2 regions of the Janthinobacterium sp. FT14W genome follow, and region 1 is predicted to be linked to the other one. Evidence: riboswitches for the same ligand, from Rfam matches in the RefSeq annotation. Region 1 holds a riboswitch; the other holds the start of a gene.

The links. A riboswitch is a leader RNA that binds a small molecule or an ion and turns the genes downstream of it on or off. The one in region 1 is predicted to bind thiamine pyrophosphate.
Region 2: another riboswitch for thiamine pyrophosphate. It lies ahead of GCN74_RS20490 (TonB-dependent siderophore receptor); the one in region 1 lies ahead of thiC (phosphomethylpyrimidine synthase ThiC).

Annotation. Positions count from the first base shown of each region.
Region 1 is NZ_WFLL01000008.1:99,410-109,299, reverse strand. It holds gene GCN74_RS08250 (S-(hydroxymethyl)glutathione dehydrogenase/class III alcohol dehydrogenase) at 19-1,125, opposite strand; gene GCN74_RS08245 (ANTAR domain-containing response regulator) at 1,237-1,869, opposite strand; gene thiE (thiamine phosphate synthase) at 1,937-2,572, opposite strand; gene GCN74_RS08235 (hydroxymethylpyrimidine/phosphomethylpyrimidine kinase) at 2,592-3,347, opposite strand; gene GCN74_RS08230 (thiazole synthase) at 3,347-4,141, opposite strand; gene thiS (sulfur carrier protein ThiS) at 4,230-4,433, opposite strand; gene thiC (phosphomethylpyrimidine synthase ThiC) at 4,454-6,367, opposite strand; TPP riboswitch at 6,447-6,562, opposite strand; gene GCN74_RS08215 (hypothetical protein) at 6,671-6,940, opposite strand; gene GCN74_RS08210 (porin) at 7,003-8,034, opposite strand; gene GCN74_RS08205 (valine--tRNA ligase) at 8,528-9,890, shown strand, end outside.
Region 2 is NZ_WFLL01000034.1:10,949-20,838, reverse strand. It holds gene ompR (two-component system response regulator OmpR) at 1-619, shown strand, start outside; gene GCN74_RS20510 (sensor histidine kinase) at 633-1,991, shown strand; gene GCN74_RS20505 (Imm26 family immunity protein) at 2,122-2,601, opposite strand; gene GCN74_RS20500 (hypothetical protein) at 2,695-3,000, opposite strand; gene GCN74_RS20495 (iron-containing alcohol dehydrogenase) at 3,143-4,300, shown strand; TPP riboswitch at 4,366-4,463, shown strand; gene GCN74_RS20490 (TonB-dependent siderophore receptor) at 4,549-6,726, shown strand; gene GCN74_RS20485 (AAA family ATPase) at 6,862-7,419, opposite strand; gene pnuC (nicotinamide riboside transporter PnuC) at 7,419-8,030, opposite strand; gene GCN74_RS20475 (DUF2867 domain-containing protein) at 8,122-8,640, opposite strand; gene GCN74_RS20470 (TetR/AcrR family transcriptional regulator) at 8,708-9,334, shown strand; gene GCN74_RS28850 (hypothetical protein) at 9,434-9,709, shown strand; gene GCN74_RS20460 (SDR family oxidoreductase) at 9,706-9,890, opposite strand, start outside.

The sequences.
Region 1 (9,890 bases):
TTCAATCTGTACGGCAGATCAATACAGCACGACGGAACGGATCGACTCGCCGCTCTTCATCAAGTCGAAACCTTGATTGATATCATCGAGCTTCAAGCGGTGCGTGATCAAATCGTCGATATTGAGCTTGCCTTCCATATACCAGTCGACGATCTTCGGCACGTCCGTGCGTCCGCGCGCGCCGCCGAAAGCGGAACCCTTCCACACGCGCCCCGTCACCAGCTGGAACGGACGGGTGGAAATTTCCTGGCCGGCCGCGGCCACGCCGATGATGATGGACTGGCCCCAGCCCTTGTGGCAGCACTCGAGCGACTGGCGCATGGTGGTGGTATTGCCGATGCATTCGAAACTGTAGTCGGCGCCGCCGTCCGTCAGCTGCACGATGGTATCCACAACGTTTTCCACCTCGTTGGCGTTGACGAAGTGCGTCATGCCGAACTTGCGGGCAATTTCCTGGCGCGCGGGATTGATGTCCACGCCGATGATCTTGTCGGCGCCCACCATCCTGGCTGCCTGGATCACGTTCAGGCCGATGCCGCCCAGGCCGAACACGACCACGTTGGCGCCCGCTTCCACCTTGGCTGTGAACAACACGGCGCCCACGCCCGTCGTCACGCCGCAACCGATGTAGCACACCTTGTCGAACGGCGCGTCTTCGCGGATTTTCGCCAGCGCGATTTCCGGCACGACGATGTAGTTCGAGAACGTGGACGTGCCCATGTAGTGGAAGATGGGCTTGCCGTCGATGGAGAAACGCGACGTCGCGTCCGGCATCAGGCCGCGGCCCTGCGTGGAACGGATGGCCTGGCACAGGTTGGTCTTTTGCGACAGGCAGAACTTGCACTGGCGGCATTCGGGCGTGTACAGGGGGATGACGTGGTCATCCTTCTTCAGGCTTTTCACGCCCGGGCCCACGTCGACGACGATGCCGGCGCCTTCATGGCCCAGGATAGCCGGGAAGATGCCTTCCGGATCGGCGCCCGACAAGGTGTAGTAATCGGTGTGGCAGATGCCGGTGGCTTTGATCTCGACCAGTACCTCGCCCTCGCGCGGGCCGGCCAGGTCGACTTCTTCGATCGTCAGCGGGGCGCCCGCCTTCCATGCAATCGCTGCTTTGGTTTTCATGTGTGTCCTGTCAATAGTTGAACCAGGCGCGCGAACGCGCCGTATCCTCACATCATAACAAGCCAGGGCGAAAAACAGGCGCCTGGGGGATGCCTATCCGGCTTCCCTGCCTTACTTGCTTTTTGCCCGGTTAAGGAAGGCGCCGTGCAAGCCGTTCAGGGTTTCTTCGGCCAGCAGCAGCTGGCTGGCGATTTCATTGATCTTACGGCGGCTGGAGCGGGCATGGTCGCGCAGCACTTCGAAGGCCGTGTTGCGGTCCGTCTGGAATTTGCCCATCAGCAAGCCCACGGCCAGGCTCGTTTCGCGGCCGGCGGCCAATGCTGCGTTCAGGTTCAGCTCGGTGCGGCGCAGCTGGCGGATCTCGTCGGCGCGCGCCAGGCCCGCTTCGAACGCGGGCATCAAACGGCCTTCGTCAACGGGTTTCACCACGTAGCCGACGGCGCCGTAGGCGGCCGCCTGCTTGCCCGATTCGCTGTCGCCGCTGCCGGACAGGAACATGAACGGCACGGCCGTCTCGCCGTGCAGGCGCTTGGCCAGCTCCAGGCCGGACATGCCCGGCATGTGGATGTCGAGCAAGGCCAGGTCCGGCTCGCGCTGGGCGATCAGCTGCAGCGCCACTTCGGCCGAATTGGCCAGGGCCGTCTCGTAGCCGGCATGGCGCAGGACTTCGCCGAGGAACTCCAACAGGAGCTGGTCATCGTCAACGATCAGGATAAGGCGTTTCGCGGCGGCTGGCTGACTCATGGGTAAAGGGACCTCGGTAATGAATGATGCCCTTATTATATGCCGATTATTCTCGAAATCCGCCCCCTCACGCCTCCCCTGCCTGCGCAAACAGCAGATTGAATTGCTGCACCGCAATATCCGCAGCATCCGCCTGGTGTCCGTTGCCAAATACGCTGCTGATGGCCGCCACCATGTCGGCGCCGCGCGCCACCAGCGGCGCCGCGTTCTGCGGCGTCATGCCGCCGATCACCACGCACGGCAAGCGGATCTCGCGCTTGGCTTGCAGCACGATATCGAGGGGTGTCGTCACCGGGTATTTTTTGACCAGCGAGGGATAGAAGCCGCCGAAGGCCACATAGCTGGCGCCGCCCGCCTCGGCCGTCCGTGCCAGGGCCATGTCGCCATAGCACGAGGCGCCCACGAGCTTGTCCGCCCCCAGGCGCGCGCGCACCTGCGCAACGGACGCATCCGTGCCCCCCACGTGCACGCCATCCGCGTCCAGCTCTTCGCACAGCTCGAGAAAATCGTTGATGATGAAAGGCACGCCATATTTGCGGGCCAGCGCCAGCAAGGCACCCGCCTGCTCGCGCCGCTGGTCCGCCTCGGCGCTCTTGTGGCGGTATTGCAGCAGGGCCACGCCTCCCTGCAGGGCCTGCTCGCTCACGGCGAGCAGGCGGTCGGTGTCATCCCAGTTCGGGGTAACCAGATACAGTCCACGCATGATGTTTTCCTTATTCATACTATCGTTGCGGCATCAATTGACCTGGCGCAATCGCATACGCGCCGGCCAGGGCCGCATGGCAATAGCGTTGCGCCCGCTCCAGCGCATGCGCCAGCGGCTGGCCCAGCGCCAGGCGCCCCGCAATGGCGGACGCCAGAGTGCAGCCGCTGCCATGGAACTCTCCGGCCAGGCGCGGCCAGCGCCACGCGCGCTCCCCGCCTGCACCGTCAAACCAGCGGTTGATCACGTCCCCGCCGTCGCCATGGCCGCCCGTCACCAGCACGTGCTGGCAGCCTTGCGCGCGCAGGTTTTCCGCGCCGCCCAGGGCCTGCGCTTCCGGCCCGTTCGGCACGATCACGGTCGTGAGCGGCAGCAAGGGCGCCAGCGCCAGCACGGCATCGTCCCGGCTGAGCACATCGCCATGGCCGCTGGCCAGCACGGGATCGAGCACCACGGGCAAGCTGGGGCGGGCCAGCCGCAATTGCGCGATCAGTTGCGCGATGACGGCCGCATTCGCGGCGCTGCCGGGGATGCCGATTTTCACGGCATCGATGGCGATCCTGGCGATCAGCGCCTGCGCCTGGCGGCGCAGCAATTCCGGCGCTACAGGCTCGACAGCAAACACGCGGTCGTTGTCCTGCACCGTCAAGGCCGTGATCACGGGCAAGGCATGCGCGCCCTGCGCCGCTATGGCCGCGATATCGGCGGCCAGGCCGGCGCCGCCCGACGGGTCCAGGCCCGCAAACACGAGCACGGTGGGGCGCCGCCGCGCCATCACGCCAGCCGGCCCGCCATCGGCGACGACGGCGAGGCTGCGAATTTACGGGGCATGCGCCCCGCCAGGAACGCTTCGCGCCCGGCCCGCACGGCCAGCTTCATGGCGCGCGCCATGCGCACGGGGTCGCGCGCGCCCGCAATGGCCGTATTCATCAGCACGCCATCGCAGCCGAGCTCCATCGCAATAGCCGCGTCCGACGCCGTGCCCACGCCCGCATCGACGAGCACGGGCACTTTCGCCTGATCGATGATCAAGGACAAGTTCCACGGATTCAGGATGCCCATGCCCGAACCGATCAGGGACGCCAGCGGCATAACGGCCACGCAGCCGATGTCTTCCAGAATCTTCGCCTGGATGGGATCGTCGCTGCAATAGACCATCACATCAAAACCATCCTTGACCAGCGCCTCGGCCGCGACCAGGGTTTCCGGCATGTGCGGGAACAGGGTCTTTTCATCGCCCAGCACTTCCAGCTTCACCAGATTGCGCCCGCCCAAGAGTTCGCGCGCCAGTTGCAGGGTGTACACGGCATCTTTCGCGTTGTAGCAGCCGGCCGTGTTCGGCAAGATCGTGTACTGGTCCGGCGGCACGACATCGAGCAGGCTGGGCGCGTTTGGATCCTGTCCGATATTCACCCTGCGGATCGCCACCGTGATGATCTGCGCCTCGGCCGCGTCCGTCGCTTCGCGCGTCTGCGGCAAATCCTTGTACTTGCCGCTGCCCACCAGCAGGCGCGATTGATACTGTTTTCCCGCGATGCTCAGCAGGTCGTTGTTTATTGCGGTATTCATGTGCTTTTCCTTAAGTTTTTAGACGTCCAAAGAAAACCGTAGCGAGCGGCGATGATTTGCGGCGCGCAGTAGGTTTACTTGGACGTTTTCAACCGCCGCCGATGGCGCGGACGATTTCCACCTGGTCTTGAATTTCCAGGACCCGGTCCGGCCACGCCTTGCGCGGCACCACGTTGCGGTTGACGGCCAGCGCCAACGCCTGGTTTTCCAGCGACAGCGCGGCGATCAGCTGGTCGAGTGTCTGTCCCGGCGGCACCTGGTGCGGCGCGCCGTTAAGCGTGATATTGATCAATGCCGTCATCACGCCCTCCTTCAGACCTTGCGGTACAGCTCGGCGCCGTTCTTGATGAATTCGATGGCCTTGATTTCCATGCCCTGCTTGAGCGCCTTGTCCTCCGCGATACCCATGCCGGCCGCGTATTCGCGCACTTCCTGCGTGATCTTCATCGAGCAGAAATGGGGGCCGCACATGGAGCAGAAATGCGCTACCTTGGCCGAATCCTTGGGCAGGGTTTCATCGTGGAATTCGCGCGCCTTGTCCGGGTCCAGGCCGATGTTGAACTGGTCGTCCCAGCGGAATTCGAAACGCGCTTTCGACAAGGCGTTGTCGCGGATTTGCGCGCCCGGATGGCCCTTGGCCAGGTCGGCCGCGTGCGCCGCGATCTTGTACGTGATGATGCCGTCCTTCACGTCCGCCTTGTTGGGCAAGCCCAGGTGTTCCTTCGGCGTCACGTAGCACAGCATGGCCGTGCCATACCAGCCGATCATGGCCGCGCCGATGCCGGACGTGATGTGGTCGTAGCCGGGCGCGATGTCCGTCGTCAGCGGCCCCAGCGTATAGAACGGCGCTTCGCCGCACTGTTCCAGCTGCAAGTCCATGTTTTCCTTGATCAGCTGCATGGGCACGTGGCCCGGGCCTTCAATCATCACTTGCACGTCGTGCTTCCAGGCGATTTGCGTCAGTTCGCCCAGGGTCTTCAGCTCGCCCAGCTGCGCCTCGTCGTTGGCGTCGTAGATGGAGCCGGGGCGCAAGCCGTCGCCCAGCGAGAACGACACGTCATACGCCTTCATGATTTCGCAGATCTCTTCGAAATGCGTGTAGAGGAACGATTCCTGGTGGTGCGCCAGGCACCATTTGGCCATGATGGAGCCGCCGCGCGAAACGATGCCCGTCAGGCGCTTGGCCGTCATCGGCACGTAGCGCAGCAGCACGCCAGCGTGGATGGTGAAGTAATCGACGCCCTGCTCGGCCTGCTCGATCAGGGTGTCGCGGAAGATTTCCCAAGTTAAATCTTCGGCCTTGCCATTGACCTTTTCCAGCGCCTGGTAGATGGGCACGGTGCCGATGGGCACGGGGCTGTTGCGGATGATCCATTCGCGCGTTTCATGGATATGCTTGCCGGTAGACAAGTCCATCACATTGTCGCCGCCCCAGCGGATGGCCCAGGTCATCTTTTCCACTTCCTCGCCGATGGAAGACGTCACGGCCGAGTTGCCGATATTCGCGTTGATTTTCACCAGGAAATTGCGGCCGATAATCATCGGTTCGACTTCCGGGTGGTTGATGTTGGCGGGAATGATGGCGCGGCCGCGGGCGATTTCCTCGCGCACGAATTCCGGCGTGATCTCGGCCGGGATGCTGGCGCCGAAGGACTGGCCCGGGTGCTGGCGGCCCATCAGTTCGGCCAGGCGCTCGCCCATGGGGCCGGAAGCCTTGAGTTCGCGCAAATACTCCTGGCGGCGCATATTTTCGCGGATGGCGACGAATTCCATTTCCGGCGTGATGATGCCTTGGCGCGCGTAATGCATCTGCGTCACATTCTTGCCGGCAATGGCGCGGCGCGGCTTGCGGTGCAGATTAAAGCGCAGTTCGGCCAGCTTCGGGTCTGCCAGGCGGGCGATGCCGTAGTCGGACGTGGGGCCGGCCAGTTCTTCCGTATCGGCACGCTCGGCTATCCATGGCAGGCGCGGCGTATCGAGGCCCGAGCGGATGTCGATCTGCACGTCCGGGTCCGTGTACGGGCCGGACGTGTCGTAGACGTAGATCGGGGGATTCTTTTCGCCGCCGAACGACGCTTCCGTGTCGGACTGGCTGATCTCGCGCATGGGCACGCGGATGTCGGGACGGCTACCTTGCACGTAGATCTTGCGCGAATTGGGCAGCGGCGCGATGGCGGCTTCGTCGACCGTGGCGGTGGCGGAGAGGAATTTCGGATTGGCGTTCATTTTGGCTCCTTGGCTAGACTATTTTTAAGCCTGGAGCCAGCTAAGGAGGTTCGGAATTGCGCACGCGGAAAAGCGGGGTGCGGTCATCCTAAAGCTTCCCTTCGCTGGCATTATCCAGATCAGGTTCGGAGGGTATTTCTCACCCGCGCTTACACTGTGTTTCCACAGCGAAAGGCAGGACCCCTAGCGTTTGCCGCCTTGCGGCAGCGAGCCAATTATACGCGGTTCACGCCGCGTGGCCAGATGATTTCTTGCAGGTGTCGCCTTTGCGCATCTGCTGCAATGCAACAGATGCCATCGCGTTTATTTCTTCTTGCCCCAGCGCCAGCTGGTCGGTTCGCCCTTCAGCTGGCAGATGAAAATGAGCACGGCAACGATGGCCACTTCATAGACGATGTAGCCTACCAGCATGGTTTGCGGGGGAAACAGGAAGGCGCCGCAGGCGAACAGCGCCAGCGCGGCCAGGAACACCAGCCAGCCCTGCCAGGTGATGGGCAAGCCCCAGCCCCAGCCATAGGTCTTGGCGGGGAACCAGTACTGCGGCGGTGCTGCGGACGGCGATTTGTCGGACATGATCGATCTTTCATCAAGGGCCGGCGCAAGGACAGCCCCGGCAAGACGTCCAGTATAAATGACTAGAATGCGTGGCGCAGGCCGATGTTGAAGGCGCGGTTGCCCGTGCCCACTTCCGTGGCGTTGCCCACCATGTAGGCGGCATCGTTGCGGTTGCGGATATGCGCGTAGGCAACATACACCTTGCTGCGCTTGGACAAGGCATACGTGGCGCCGACGGCCAGCTGCTGCGCGTCGCGGTTGGCCGCATCGCGGTCGTCCTTGTGGATGAAGGAAGCCAGCAGGGTCGTCGCGCCCAGCGGCACGGACACGCCGACGATGGCGTCGCGGCTGTCCGTGGACTGGGCCGGCGCCTGCGCCGCGCCATACGGATTTTCCGCAAAGAACATGCTGCTGCCGTCGCCCGTGTTGCGGCCATAGCCGGCAAAGGCCGTGGCCACGCCGAAGTTGTAGTTACCGGCCAGGATGGTGTTGTTGACGTCGGCCTTGCCGACATCGCCGCCACGGCTCTGGCGCGCCAGGCGCAGGGTCAACGGACCGTTGACGTAGCCCAGGGCCAGGCCCAGCGAGCGTTGATCTGCCGCAATTCCCGTGTGTTCGCCAAAGCCGTACATCACGGTGGCCGTGACGCCGCGCAGCTCGGGCGACGTGTAGCGCACGGTATTGTCGATGCGCGTGGCCGAATAGCCGGCCAGGTTGGTCGAGGCGCCCGCCATGCCGCCCTCGAAGGGGTCGGCCACGTCCGTCAGCGCCTGGCTTTGCAGGTTGTACTGGCGGCCCAAGGTCAGCATGCCCAGCGGGCTGTTGAGGCCGACGAAGGCCTGGCGGCCGAACAACTGGCCCGCCTGGTCCGAGCGGCCCGTATCGCCCTGCACGCCCGCTTCCAGGGTGAACACGGCTTGCCAGCCATCGCCCAGCGACTCCGTGCCGCGCAAGCCCAGGCGCGAGCCGGCCGATACGCCACTGGTGAGCTTGCTGATGCCGCGTTCCTGTACCAGGGCCGCGTCCATCAAACCATACATATCGACGGACGACTGGGCGTGGACGGCGGGCAAGGCGCCCAGGGTGGCGAATGCGAGACAGATTTTTTTCATGATGGTTTTCCTTATGCAGGCAAAACCGGGAAAGCGCGCGGCCATGGCATAGCCACAGGCGGCAGGGCGCGCTGTAGTTACATGCCGTATCGAAAGACGACTGGCCAGATAACAACATTCCTGGCTAAGCTGTGGCGGCGCGGCCGGTGAGCGATGGCGCGCGCGAGTCCGCCGTGAATGGTGCACCGCTGGCGGTGCGCGTGGCTCAGGCGCCCGGCCCGCAGGGGACGCACTGAATTGGCTGGCATCGCAGATGCGCTGGCCGGGTGGCGCAGACGGGAGTTGGATAAAACTGCGTCCGCTGGCGCCGTCCGCAAAGTTGAGGCAGGAGGCGCCGAGGCCGACATTATAACATCGTCAGCGCTTTTACCCCCGTTCCGTTGCCGCCAAACGGGCCGCAAAGCCGCGAAAACACTGAAAAAGGCCTGTTGCCGCAGTGCAGGCGATGCCGCGTCATCTATAATGGTTCCTTTTGCCAATCACACGCCAAATCATGGAATTAGCCAAGTCTTTCGAGCCCGCCGACATTGAACAATTCTGGCGCACCGAGTGGGAACAGCGCGGTTACTTTACCGCCACCCTCGATGCGGGGAAACCTTCCTTCAGCATCCAGTTGCCGCCGCCGAACGTCACCGGCACCCTGCACATGGGCCATGCGTTCAACCAGACCATCATGGATGGCCTGACCCGCTACCACCGCATGCTGGGCCACAACACGGCCTGGATTCCCGGCACCGACCACGCGGGCATCGCCACGCAGATCGTCGTGCAACGCCAGCTGGACGCGCAAAAGATTTCGCGCCATGACCTGGGCCGCGAGAAATTCGTGGAAAAAGTGTGGGAATGGAAAGAAAAATCCGGTTCCATCATCACCGGCCAGATGCGCCGCCTGGGCGCCTCGGCCGACTGGCAGCGCGAATACTTCACCATGGACGAGCCGCGCTCGAAAGTCGTCACCGACGTCTTCGTGCGCCTGTTCGAGCAAGGCTTGATCTACCGCGGCAAGCGCCTCGTCAACTGGGACCCCGTGCTGGGCACGGCTGTGTCCGACCTGGAAGTGGTGTCCGAGGAAGAAGACGGTTCCATGTGGTACATCAAGTACCCGCTGGCCGACGGCAGCGGTTTCCTGACGGTGGCCACCACCCGTCCTGAAACCATGCTGGGCGACGTGGCCGTGGCCGTCGATCCGACGGACGAGCGCTACCTGCCGCTGGTGGGCAAGATGCTGAAACTGCCGCTGACGGACCGCGAAATCCCCATCATCGCCGACGAATACGTCGACAAGGAATTCGGCACGGGCTGCGTCAAGATTACCCCAGCGCACGACATGAACGATTACGCCGTGGGCCAGCGCCACAAACTGGCGCAGATCGTCATCCTGACCCTGGACGCGAAGATCACGGACGATGCGCCGGAAGCCTACCGCGGCATGGACCGCTTCGCCGCGCGCAAGCAGATCGTGGCCGACCTGGACGCGCAAGGCTTGCTCGAGCAAGTCAAGCCCCACAAACTGATGGTGCCGCGTGGCGACCGCACGGGCGTCGTCATCGAGCCGATGCTGACGGACCAATGGTTTGTCGCCATGAGCAAGCCGGCCCCGGAAGGCACTTTCTTCCCGGGCAAGTCGATCGCCGAGACGGCGCTGGATAAAGTGGCCAGCGGCGAAATCAAGTTCGTGCCGGAAAACTGGAGCACCACCTACAACCAGTGGCTCAACAACATCCAGGACTGGTGCATCTCTCGCCAGCTGTGGTGGGGCCATCAGATTCCCGCCTGGTACGACGACAAGGGCAATATCTTTGTTGCCAAGACTCAAGCCGAAGCGGAAGCGAAAGCCCTGGCTGCCGGCAGCACGG
Region 2 (9,890 bases), on a different contig from region 1:
GAGCGCGACGGCCATGAACAAGCTGTGGCTGCGCGAACGCTACGATTTGCTGGTGCTCGACCTGATGCTGCCCGGCGAAGACGGCCTGTCGATCTGCCGCCGCCTGCGCGGCGCGGGCGACCAGACGCCGATCATCATGCTGACGGCCAAGGGCGAGGACGTGGACCGCATCGTGGGCCTGGAAATGGGCGCCGACGATTACCTGCCGAAGCCGTTCAACCCGCGCGAACTGGTGGCCCGCATCGGCGCCGTGCTGCGCCGCAAGGGTCCCGATGAAATCCCGGGCGCGCCGTCGGAAACGCCGCAAACCTTCGAGTTCGGCGACTTCGTGCTGGACCTGGGCACGCGCACCTTGAAAAAGAATGGCGAAACGGTGCCCCTGACCACGGGTGAATTTTCCGTGCTGAAAGTGTTTGCCCGCCATGCGCGCCAGCCCCTGTCGCGCGAAAAACTGATGGAACTGGCGCGCGGGCGCGAATACGAAGTGTTCGACCGCAGCCTGGACGTGCAGATTTCGCGCCTGCGCAAGCTGATCGAGCCGGACCCGTCGAGCCCGCTGTTCATCCAGACCGTGTGGGGCCTGGGCTACGTCTTCATCCCGGACGGACAACCGCGCTGATCGCTGGCGAGGCATGATGAAGCTTGTTCCCGATATCAGCCTGGCGCGGCTGAAAAGCGGCCTGTTCTGGCGCACCTTTTTGCTGCTCGGCACCTTGACCACGGTCAGCATGATCACCTGGATCGGCATGATTTCCGTCATCCAGCGCGAGCCGCAGGCGCAGCAGATTTCCGCCCAGATCATTTCCGTCGTCACCATCACGCATGCGGCACTGACGCACTCGGCGCCCGAGCTGCGCCGCGAGCTGCTGTTCGACCTCGTCAGCAATGAAGGCATCCGCATCTTCTCGCTGGAAGAGGACGACCGCATCGAGCCGCCGCCCGACAATTACCTGATGCCCGACATCGAGGCGCTGGTGAAGGCCAAGCTGGGCAAGGACACGCGCTTTTCCGCGCGCGTCAACGGCGTGGCCGGCTTCTGGGTCAGCTTCAAGATCGACGACGACGAGTACTGGCTGATGCTGGACCGCGAGCGCCTGCGCGGCCTGACGGGCTTCCAGTGGCTGGGCTGGGCCAGCCTGGTGTCGCTGCTGTCGCTGCTGGGCGCAGCCATCATTTCCAGCCTGATCAATCTGCCGCTGTCGCGCCTGACGGCGGCCGCGCGCGACATCGCCAAGGGCAAGCAGCCGGCGCCGCTGCCGGAAAAAGGCCCGATCGAGATCATCGAGGCGAACCGCAGCTTCAACCAGATGGTCGACGATCTGAAACAGGTGGAATCGGACCGCGCCGTGATCCTGGCCGGCATCTCGCACGATTTGCGCACGCCGCTGGCGCGCATGCAGCTGGAAGTGGAAATGGCAAACCTGTCGGACGAGGCGCGCGAAGGCATCCAGTCCGATATCGGGCAGATGGACGCCATCATCGGCCAGTTCCTCGACTACGCCAAGCCGACGGAAGCGTCGAGCTTTACCGATGTGGACCTGAGCGGCTTGCTCAGCGACATGGCGCGCGTAGCCATGCGCCTGCCCGACGTCAAAATCAACGCCACCATCGCCGACGGCGCGCATGCGATGGGCAATCCCACCGACTTGCGCCGCGTGCTGAACAACCTGATCGAAAATGCGCGCCGCTATGGCAAGACGCCGGGCAGCGATGTGACGGAAATCGACATCGCCTGCCAGGTGCGCACCAGCCATGGCGTGAAAAAGGTGATTATCGAGGTGCAGGACCACGGCACGGGCGTGCCGGCGGAAAAGATCGAGCAATTGATGAAGCCGTTCACCCGCCTCGACACGGCGCGCGGGCAGGCCAATGGCGCAGGCCTGGGCCTGGCCATCGTCGACCGCGTGCTGCTGCGCCATGGCGCCGAATTGCAGGTGCGCAACCGCGAAGGCGGCGGACTGGCGTTTCAGATCAGCTTGCCAGCGGCATAGGCGACGTAGGTCGGATCAGCGAGTGCCTCGCGTAATCCGACCACATTGTTGCCTATTCCTGTCGGATTACGCGCCAGGCGCTAATCCGACCTGCGCTGCCGGCTCCCGCGTCTCCGCCGCCCGGCAACGGTCAAGCGGACGCCTGCTCCTGCGCCAGCAATTTATTCATCAGCAATTCCGTTGCCCCGTAGCCGTACAGGGAATCGCTTTCCATGCCCGGCGTGTCGAAGGGAATCGATTCCTCACGGTCCAGCTTGGCAGGGTCCCCGTCCGCATAGCTGGCGCGCCAGGCGCGCTGCAGGGATTCATTGCGGCGGATAAAGGCCGGCATGGGCCAGGCATCGCGTTCCCAGTGGCGGCTGTCGCCCAGCAGGGGCCAGCGCTCGTTGAGCAGGGCCATGTCGCCCGTGCGCAGGCGGCGCACGGCCTGTTCCGGCCGCAAGCCTTCCAGTTCTTCCAGTGCCGGCAGGCTGTCGCGCTTCGGCCCGAACATATAGGCCAGCATGATGCGTCCGGCAGGCGCCGTGCGCGCCACCACGCCGACGGCATAGCCGCCGCCCGGCAAGGGCACGGCAAACCAGCTGCCTTCGCGGTATGGTAATGATCTCATCGTTGCAAACTCCCCCAAAATCGTGTTCGGGGCACAGTCTACGCGAAGCGGGGCCTATGTGGCGCATGGTACGTCACAGCAACAAACCAATAGTTACAATATTTTCTCGTCATAGTGATACTGGGCAACAATCGGCCCCGCCTTGAACAGCGCTTCCTTCATGGCCGCGTCCAGGCGCGCGTCGCGGCGGCGCATCCATTCCAGCAGCATGGCCGCTTCCTTGCGGCTGGTGTCGCCCGCATGCGCGAGCACGCGGCGCAGTTCCGGGTCCGTGCACGCCTCGAAACGCTGGCCGTTCAAGTCCAGCGCCTGCAGCGCGGCGATGGTGGCGCCGATGGCGCGGTGCATGTCGAGTGCCGTGGCCGGCAAGCCCGTTTCTTCCAGTGGGACGGTGGTCATGCGCATTCCTTTTCGCGTGGTGGTGACATCGGCTGCATTCTCCACCGCGCGGACGAAAAGCTCAAGCGTCCACGGCACGTTTCCCCCCGTTCGGCCATAATCATGGCTCAGCAACAGCCTAAACCTCAGCGGCAGGAGCCCCATGTTCAATTTCGACTTTTACAATCCGACGCAAATCCTCTTCGGCCAGGGCCAGATCGCCGCCATCGCCGGCCTGATTCCGCCACAGGCGCGCGTCCTGATGACCTACGGCGGCGGCAGCATCAAGCAGAACGGCGTCTACGATGAAGTCAAGGCGGCGCTGGCCGGCCATACGGTGCTGGAATTTGCCGGCATCGAGCCCAATCCCAGCTATGAAACGCTGATGCAGGCCGTGGCCATGGTGAAAAGCGAGCGCATCGATTTCCTGCTGGCCGTCGGCGGCGGCTCCGTGGTCGATGGCACCAAGTTCATCGCCGCCGCCGCCCTGCACGAGGGGGAAGCGTGGGACATCCTGGCGAAAGGCGGCAAGATCGTCGAGGCCGCCCTGCCCTTCGGCACCGTCCTGACCTTGCCGGCCACGGGGTCCGAAATGAATGGCTCGGCCGTGATCACGCGTAAGGCCACGCAGGAAAAGCGCTCGTTCATGAGCCGCAAGGTGTATCCGAAATTCTCCGTGCTGGACCCGTCGAAGACCTTTACCCTGCCGCTGCGCCAGGTGGGCAATGGCGTCGTCGATGCGTTTGCGCATGTGATGGAACAGTATCTGACCTACCCTGTGAACGCCTCCGTGCAGGACCGCTTCGCCGAAGGCATCTTGCTGACCCTGATCGAGGAAGGCCCGAAAGCGCTGTCGCAGCCGGACGACTACGACGTGCGCGCCAACGTGATGTGGAGCGCCACCCTGGCCTTGAACGGCCTGATCGGCGTGGGCGTGCCGCAGGACTGGTCCACGCACGCCATCGGCCACGAATTGACGGCCCTGTACGAACTCGACCACGCGCAGACCCTGGCCATCATCCTGCCCAGCATGCTGCGCGTGCGCAAGCAGGCCAAGCGCGCCAAGCTGCTGCAGTACGCAGCCCGCGTGTGGGGCCTGGACGGCGGCGACGAGGAGGGCCGCATCGAAGCCGCCATCGCCCGCACGGAATTCTTCTTCCGCCACATGGGCGTCAAGACGCGCCTGGCCGACTACGGCCTGAACCACGCCAGCGTGGACGCCGTCGTGTCCGCGCTGGAAGCGCATGGCATGACGGCGCTGGGCGAACAGCGCGAAGTGACGCCCGCCGTCAGCCGCAAGGTGCTGGAACTGAGCCTGTAGTTGCGGGCGACACTGTTGTAAAACGGTCAGCCAGGGGGACAGGCGGCCGTGGTTCATGCTAAGCTGTCAACCGCTAGGGGTCCTGGAGCAGTCATCCGGGTGAGAGATACCCTTCGTACCTGATCTGGATAATGCCAGCGAAGGAAAGCGCAAAGTACCTCCCTCCTTTGATAGCTCCTGCGTTGGCGCCAGCCGAACAAGCAGCCTGCCGTGCTCTTTCCCGAGACGGCTTGAACCACGAGCAATCTATGTCCACACCGAATTTATCTGCGCATTTTTCCCGTCCTGTATTGACCCTGGCGATCCTGCACGCGTTTGCCGCGCCCGCCTTTGCCGCGAATGACACCACCGAAGCGGCCGACCCGCAAGCCCAGAGCATGACCGAAGTCATCGTCACGGCCAGCAAGGCGCCGGCCGCCAAGCGCGCGTCCGTGGGCGGCTTCAGTGACGCGCCGCTGCTGCAGACGCCCGCGTCCGTCACCGTCATTTCGCAAAAAGACATGCAGGACTTGCAGATCCGTAATCTCAGCGATGCCGTCAAGCTCGACACCAGCATCAACGACGCCTACAACGCCGTCGGCTATGCGGAACAGTTTTCCATCCGCGGCTTCAAGCTCGACAACAATTCCAGCTACCGCAAGGATGGCGTGGCCATTCCAGGCGACACGCAAATTCCGCTGGAAAACAAGGAACGCATCGAAGTGCTGAAGGGCCTGGCCGGCTTGCAGGCAGGCGTGGCCGCGCCGGGCGGCGTGATCGACTTCATCGTCAAGCGCCCTACCGCCGCACCGCTGCGCACGGTCACCGTGGAAACGCGCGAGCGGGGCACCGTGTACGGCGCCGTCGACCTGGGCGGCCGCCTGGAAGACACGCGCTTCGGCTACCGGATCAACGTGGCGGCCGAGCGCCTGCGCTCCTACATCAAGGGCGCCGATGGCAACCGCAAGTTCATTTCCGGCGCCTTCGACTGGCAAATCTCGCCGCAGGCGCTGCTGCAGATCGATGCCGACTACCAGGACAAGGCGCAGGCGACAGCGCCCGGCTTCCAGCTGCTGAACAACACGACCTTGCCGACCGGCATCAGCGCCGACGCCATGCTCAACCTGCAGCCGTGGACGCGCCCCGTGGAAACCGTCACCAGCAATCTCGGCCTGCGCTTCCAGTACGCGTTCAGCGACGACTGGCACGCCACCCTGTCGGCCAACCAGCACTCGTTCAAGCGCGACGACTACACGGCCTTCCCGTACGGCTGCAGCGCGCAAGACCTGTACCCTGGCTTCTGCGGCAATGGCGACTTCGACGTGTACGACTACCGCAGCCTGGGCGAGACGAAAAAACCGCTGAGCGCGCAAGCCATGATCCAGGGCAAATTCGCCACCGGTTCCCTGCGCCATGAATTCACGGCCGGCGTCTCGACCTTCCGCCGCAAGGACCGTGCCGGCCTGTACGTGTACGACTGGGCCGGCGTGAGCAACATCTACCACCCGCAGATCGTCGACATGTCGACGGGCGTGCAAGGCCCCGTGCGCCTGGTGCGCAAGGACACGGAAAACTCCGTCTTCGTGCAGGACATCGTCAGCCTGGCACCGGACTGGAAACTGCATGGCGGCTTGCGCCATATCAATGTCGACGGCTACCAGTACGTATTGAAGGCCGATACGGAAATCCGCGCCAAGCACGATTTCCTGCTGCCCAACGTCTCGCTCGTCTACACCCCGCTCGACAATCTGTCCGTGTATGCGGCCTATTCGCAAGGCATGGAACATGGCGGCACGGCCGACCGCAAGGCCGTCAACGCCAACGTGGAATTGACGCCCAGCCGCTCGAAGCAGCTTGAAGTGGGCGTGAAGATGGATGTGACGCCGGACTTCATGGTGGCGGCCAGCCTGTTCCAGATCCGCAAGGGCCTGGAATTCAACCAGTACGTCGACAGCAGCAAGAGCGCCTACAACTTCGTGCGCGAAGGCCAGGCGCAGCACCGGGGACTGGAATTGTCGGCCCAGGGCAAGGCATCGTCCAACCTGAGCCTGGGCGCCTCCGTGACGGCCCTGAACAGCCAGCAGTCGGGCACGGGCAATGCGGACCTCGACGGCAAGCGCGTGCCCAACGTGCCCGCCTTCAAGGCGGCCGTGCATGCGGACTACGCCGTGCAGCAGGTGGCGGGCTTGAGCGTCAACGGCAGCTGGGAATATGCGGGCAAGAAAGCATTTGAGTACAACAACACCACCTTCGTGCCGTCGTACCACGTGTTCAACCTGGGCGCCGCCTACGCCACGCGCATCGCCGGCACGCGCGCCGTGCTGCGCGCCGCCGTCAACAACGTGGCAGACAAGTTCTACTGGCGCGACGTGACGCCGGAATCGGATGGCTACCTGTACCCGGGCGCCAGCCGCACGTTCAAGGTTTCGGCGCAGTTCGACTTTTAAACACCTAAGCAAACCTAGTGCGCGTCGAGATCTGCGGCTTCCGATGCGCACTGCCTCGGCGGCCCCTGCTTCGCACAGCTGCGCTTCTCGGGCCAACGGGGGCGCCGAGCCTCGCTACCGCTCGCTACGGTTTTGTCAGGTGTTGCAAGGAAAAGAAATAGCAGGCGCTGCATGCAGCGCCTGCTGCAGCAAAGGCGCCGCCTGTTCCAGGCGCGCCTCCAGGCTGTCGCGCAGCACGTGGTAGACGATGCCGCGCGCATCGAGCTCGTCGAGCAGGTAGCGATAGATCAGCTGGCGCACGGCTTCGGACTCGCGCTGCAAGCCGTCGGCCACCCACGGGCTGTCGGGCGCCGTCACCAAGGTCAGGTCGTACTGCGTGGCATCGGCCAGCGCCGCCAGCGGCGCGTCCGCGCCATTGAAATAATGGCGGCTGTAGACCACCGTCATCAACGGCGTCGTGTCGCAAAACAGGAAGCGGCGGGCTAGCGCGGCAGCGGCCGCTTCCCGTTCGACTTGCGTACGCGCAATGCCAAACTGGTCGGCCGCGACGGGCACCCGGCCCTGCGTCTCGACGAATTCGCGCAAGTATTCCGGCACCCAGACGGTGCCGTGGCGCCCGGCCAGCGCGGCCGCCAGGGTCGACTTGCCCGACGACTCCGCGCCCAGGATGGCCACGCGCACCAGAGGCGCCATCACTTGAGAACCATGGCGCCGGGCGCAGCTGGCGCCGACTTTTTCCACGCCAGCAAGCCGATGACGGCCATGACCACGAAGAAGGCGTACAGCACGGCCGTCAGGGTCAGGCCCTTGTGCACGTACAGCCACACGTACAGCACGTCGACGATGATCCAGGCGATCCAGTTTTCCAGTTTTTTGCGCGACAGCAGGAACTGGCCCACCAGGCTGCCGGCCGTGAGGAAGCCGTCCGCATGGGGCACGTCCGTATCCGTCGTCGTCAGCAGCCAGGCGATGAGCAGGAAGCCGATCAGCCAGCCCGCGGCGCAGGCCAGCCAGCCGCGTCCATCGAGGCGCGTGACGGGCAGGGTCTTGCCGCCGCTGGCCGGATGCAGCCACTGGTACCAGCCCCAGAACGAGACGCTGATGAACAGCAGTTGCAAGGCCATGTCGCCATACAAGCGCGATTCGAAAAACACGAAACCGTAGGCGGCCGAGGAAATGATGGCGAACAGCCACGCCCAGTGATTCTGGCGGATGTTCAGCGCAACGGTTGTCAGTGCCAGGACAAAGGAAATCAGTTCAAGCGGCGTGGTGGCAAAACCCAGCAGGAGAAGCGTATCGTTCATGGGAATCGTGATGAGGCTGGTGGTGCAGTATGCAATACCGGCCATGAATAAGCAAGATTGCCCGCACCGTCACGTTCCCTGCCCAGGCCGCTCAGGCAAAGCCTTGCCTGACGGCCCGTGCCAGCGAACGCCGCACGATCAGCTTGTGGAAAGGCCGGATCAGCAGGATGTAGGCGCGCCCCACCCAGTTGTGGCAGTGCACGACGCTGGCCACGGTCACGCTGCCGTGCCGCCCCGCGTCCCTGTTGCGCAGCACCGACAGGCGGAAGTCCAGGTGGCTGTCATCCTCGCCCAGGATGATCTCGTCGTCGCTGACGGCATAGATGCGGAAGATGCCGATGCGCTTGCCTGGCTTGGCTTCCAGCTGCCTGGCCGTCTGGATGCCGAAGCGCGCCACGATGGCGTCGCGCAGCACCATCAGGCTGCGCGCCCAGCCCGGCTGGCTGCCCAGCAGCTGGCGCGCCAGGCTCTGCATGTCCATCTGGCGCGCCTGCGCAGTAGGCAACCCCACGGCATACGCGTCGGCCAGGTTGCTGCCCGGATACAGGGGGGCGATGCCGGCGCCGGGCGGCAAGGCCACGGCGCGCACCACGTTGCTCATCTCTTGCATATGCTCTCCATGTGTTCAGTGATAACATGGCCATCATACACGACAATGTGAACAGCGATAACATCGAATGACGACAACGAGTACCTATCATCACGGCAACCTGCGCGACACCCTGGTCGCCACCGCCATCGCGCAACTGGCGCAGCAGCACGACGCCGCCCTCTCGCTGCGCGAACTGGCGCGCACGGTGGGCGTGTCGATCGCCGCCGTGTACCGCCACTTCCCCAGCAAGGAAGCCTTGCTGGCCCACGTGGCGGCGGCCGGCTTCGCCAGCCTGATCGCCAAGTGGGAGGCGGAACTGCCGCCGCCGGCCAGCCTGCCCGCCGAGCAGCGTTTTCAGCTGCTGGGCCAGCAATACATCGAATTCGCCCTGGCCGCGCCCGCCCACTACCGGCTGATGTTCGAACACCAGGACGTGCGCCAGTTTCCCGCCCTGCAGGAGGCGGCGCAGGCGTGCTTTCACTATGTGCTGCAGACGGCCGGCGCGGCCGTGCGCGAAGCGGGCCTCGATGCGCGCTGGGACAAGGCCGCCGCCAGCGCCGGCTGGTCGCTGGGCCACGGCTACGTGATGCTGCTGCTCAGCGGCCGGCTGGCCATGACGGACGGCGGCGACGAGCTGTCGCCCGCCATGGTGCCGCGCTTCTTCCAGTTGCCGGTGGAAGCTCTGCGGCAGGCCCCGCATGGGACGCCATGACAGTCATCCCGTTGCGCAGCAGCGGCGATGGGCGAAAATCACGTTCTCGATGGCGGCAATCGGGTAGTCTATGTCCATTTCCATGAAAGAGCGGGGGCAATGAAGCGTGCAGAAATGATCATGGCCGGGACGCAGCAGCTTCCCCAGCCCTTCATCCACGAAGCGGGCGACGGCGACGGTGGCGCACTGCCCATCACCGTCATTCATTACCAGCCATATCCCTTCCGCGCCGCCGCCTTCCATGAACATGGCATCGCCCTGCCCGCCGCTATCGCGCACAGCGTGCCGAAACGGCAAGCGGAGTATTTTTTCGGCCGGCTGGCGGCGCGCGCCGCGCTGGCGGGGATGGCCGTGATTTCCCCGCACCGCCGCTAGGAGCCCTGCGAGGTGGAGGTGACGAAGATTTCGCGCATGCACACGTTCTGCGGCAACTGGTAGGCAAACGCGATGATGCCCGCCACGTCTTCCGGGGCGAGCAGGGAATCGAGCGTGTCCAGCCACTGCTCGAACATGGCGCGCGCCGGCGCCGAGGTGGTGCTGCGCAGCAGGGGCGTCT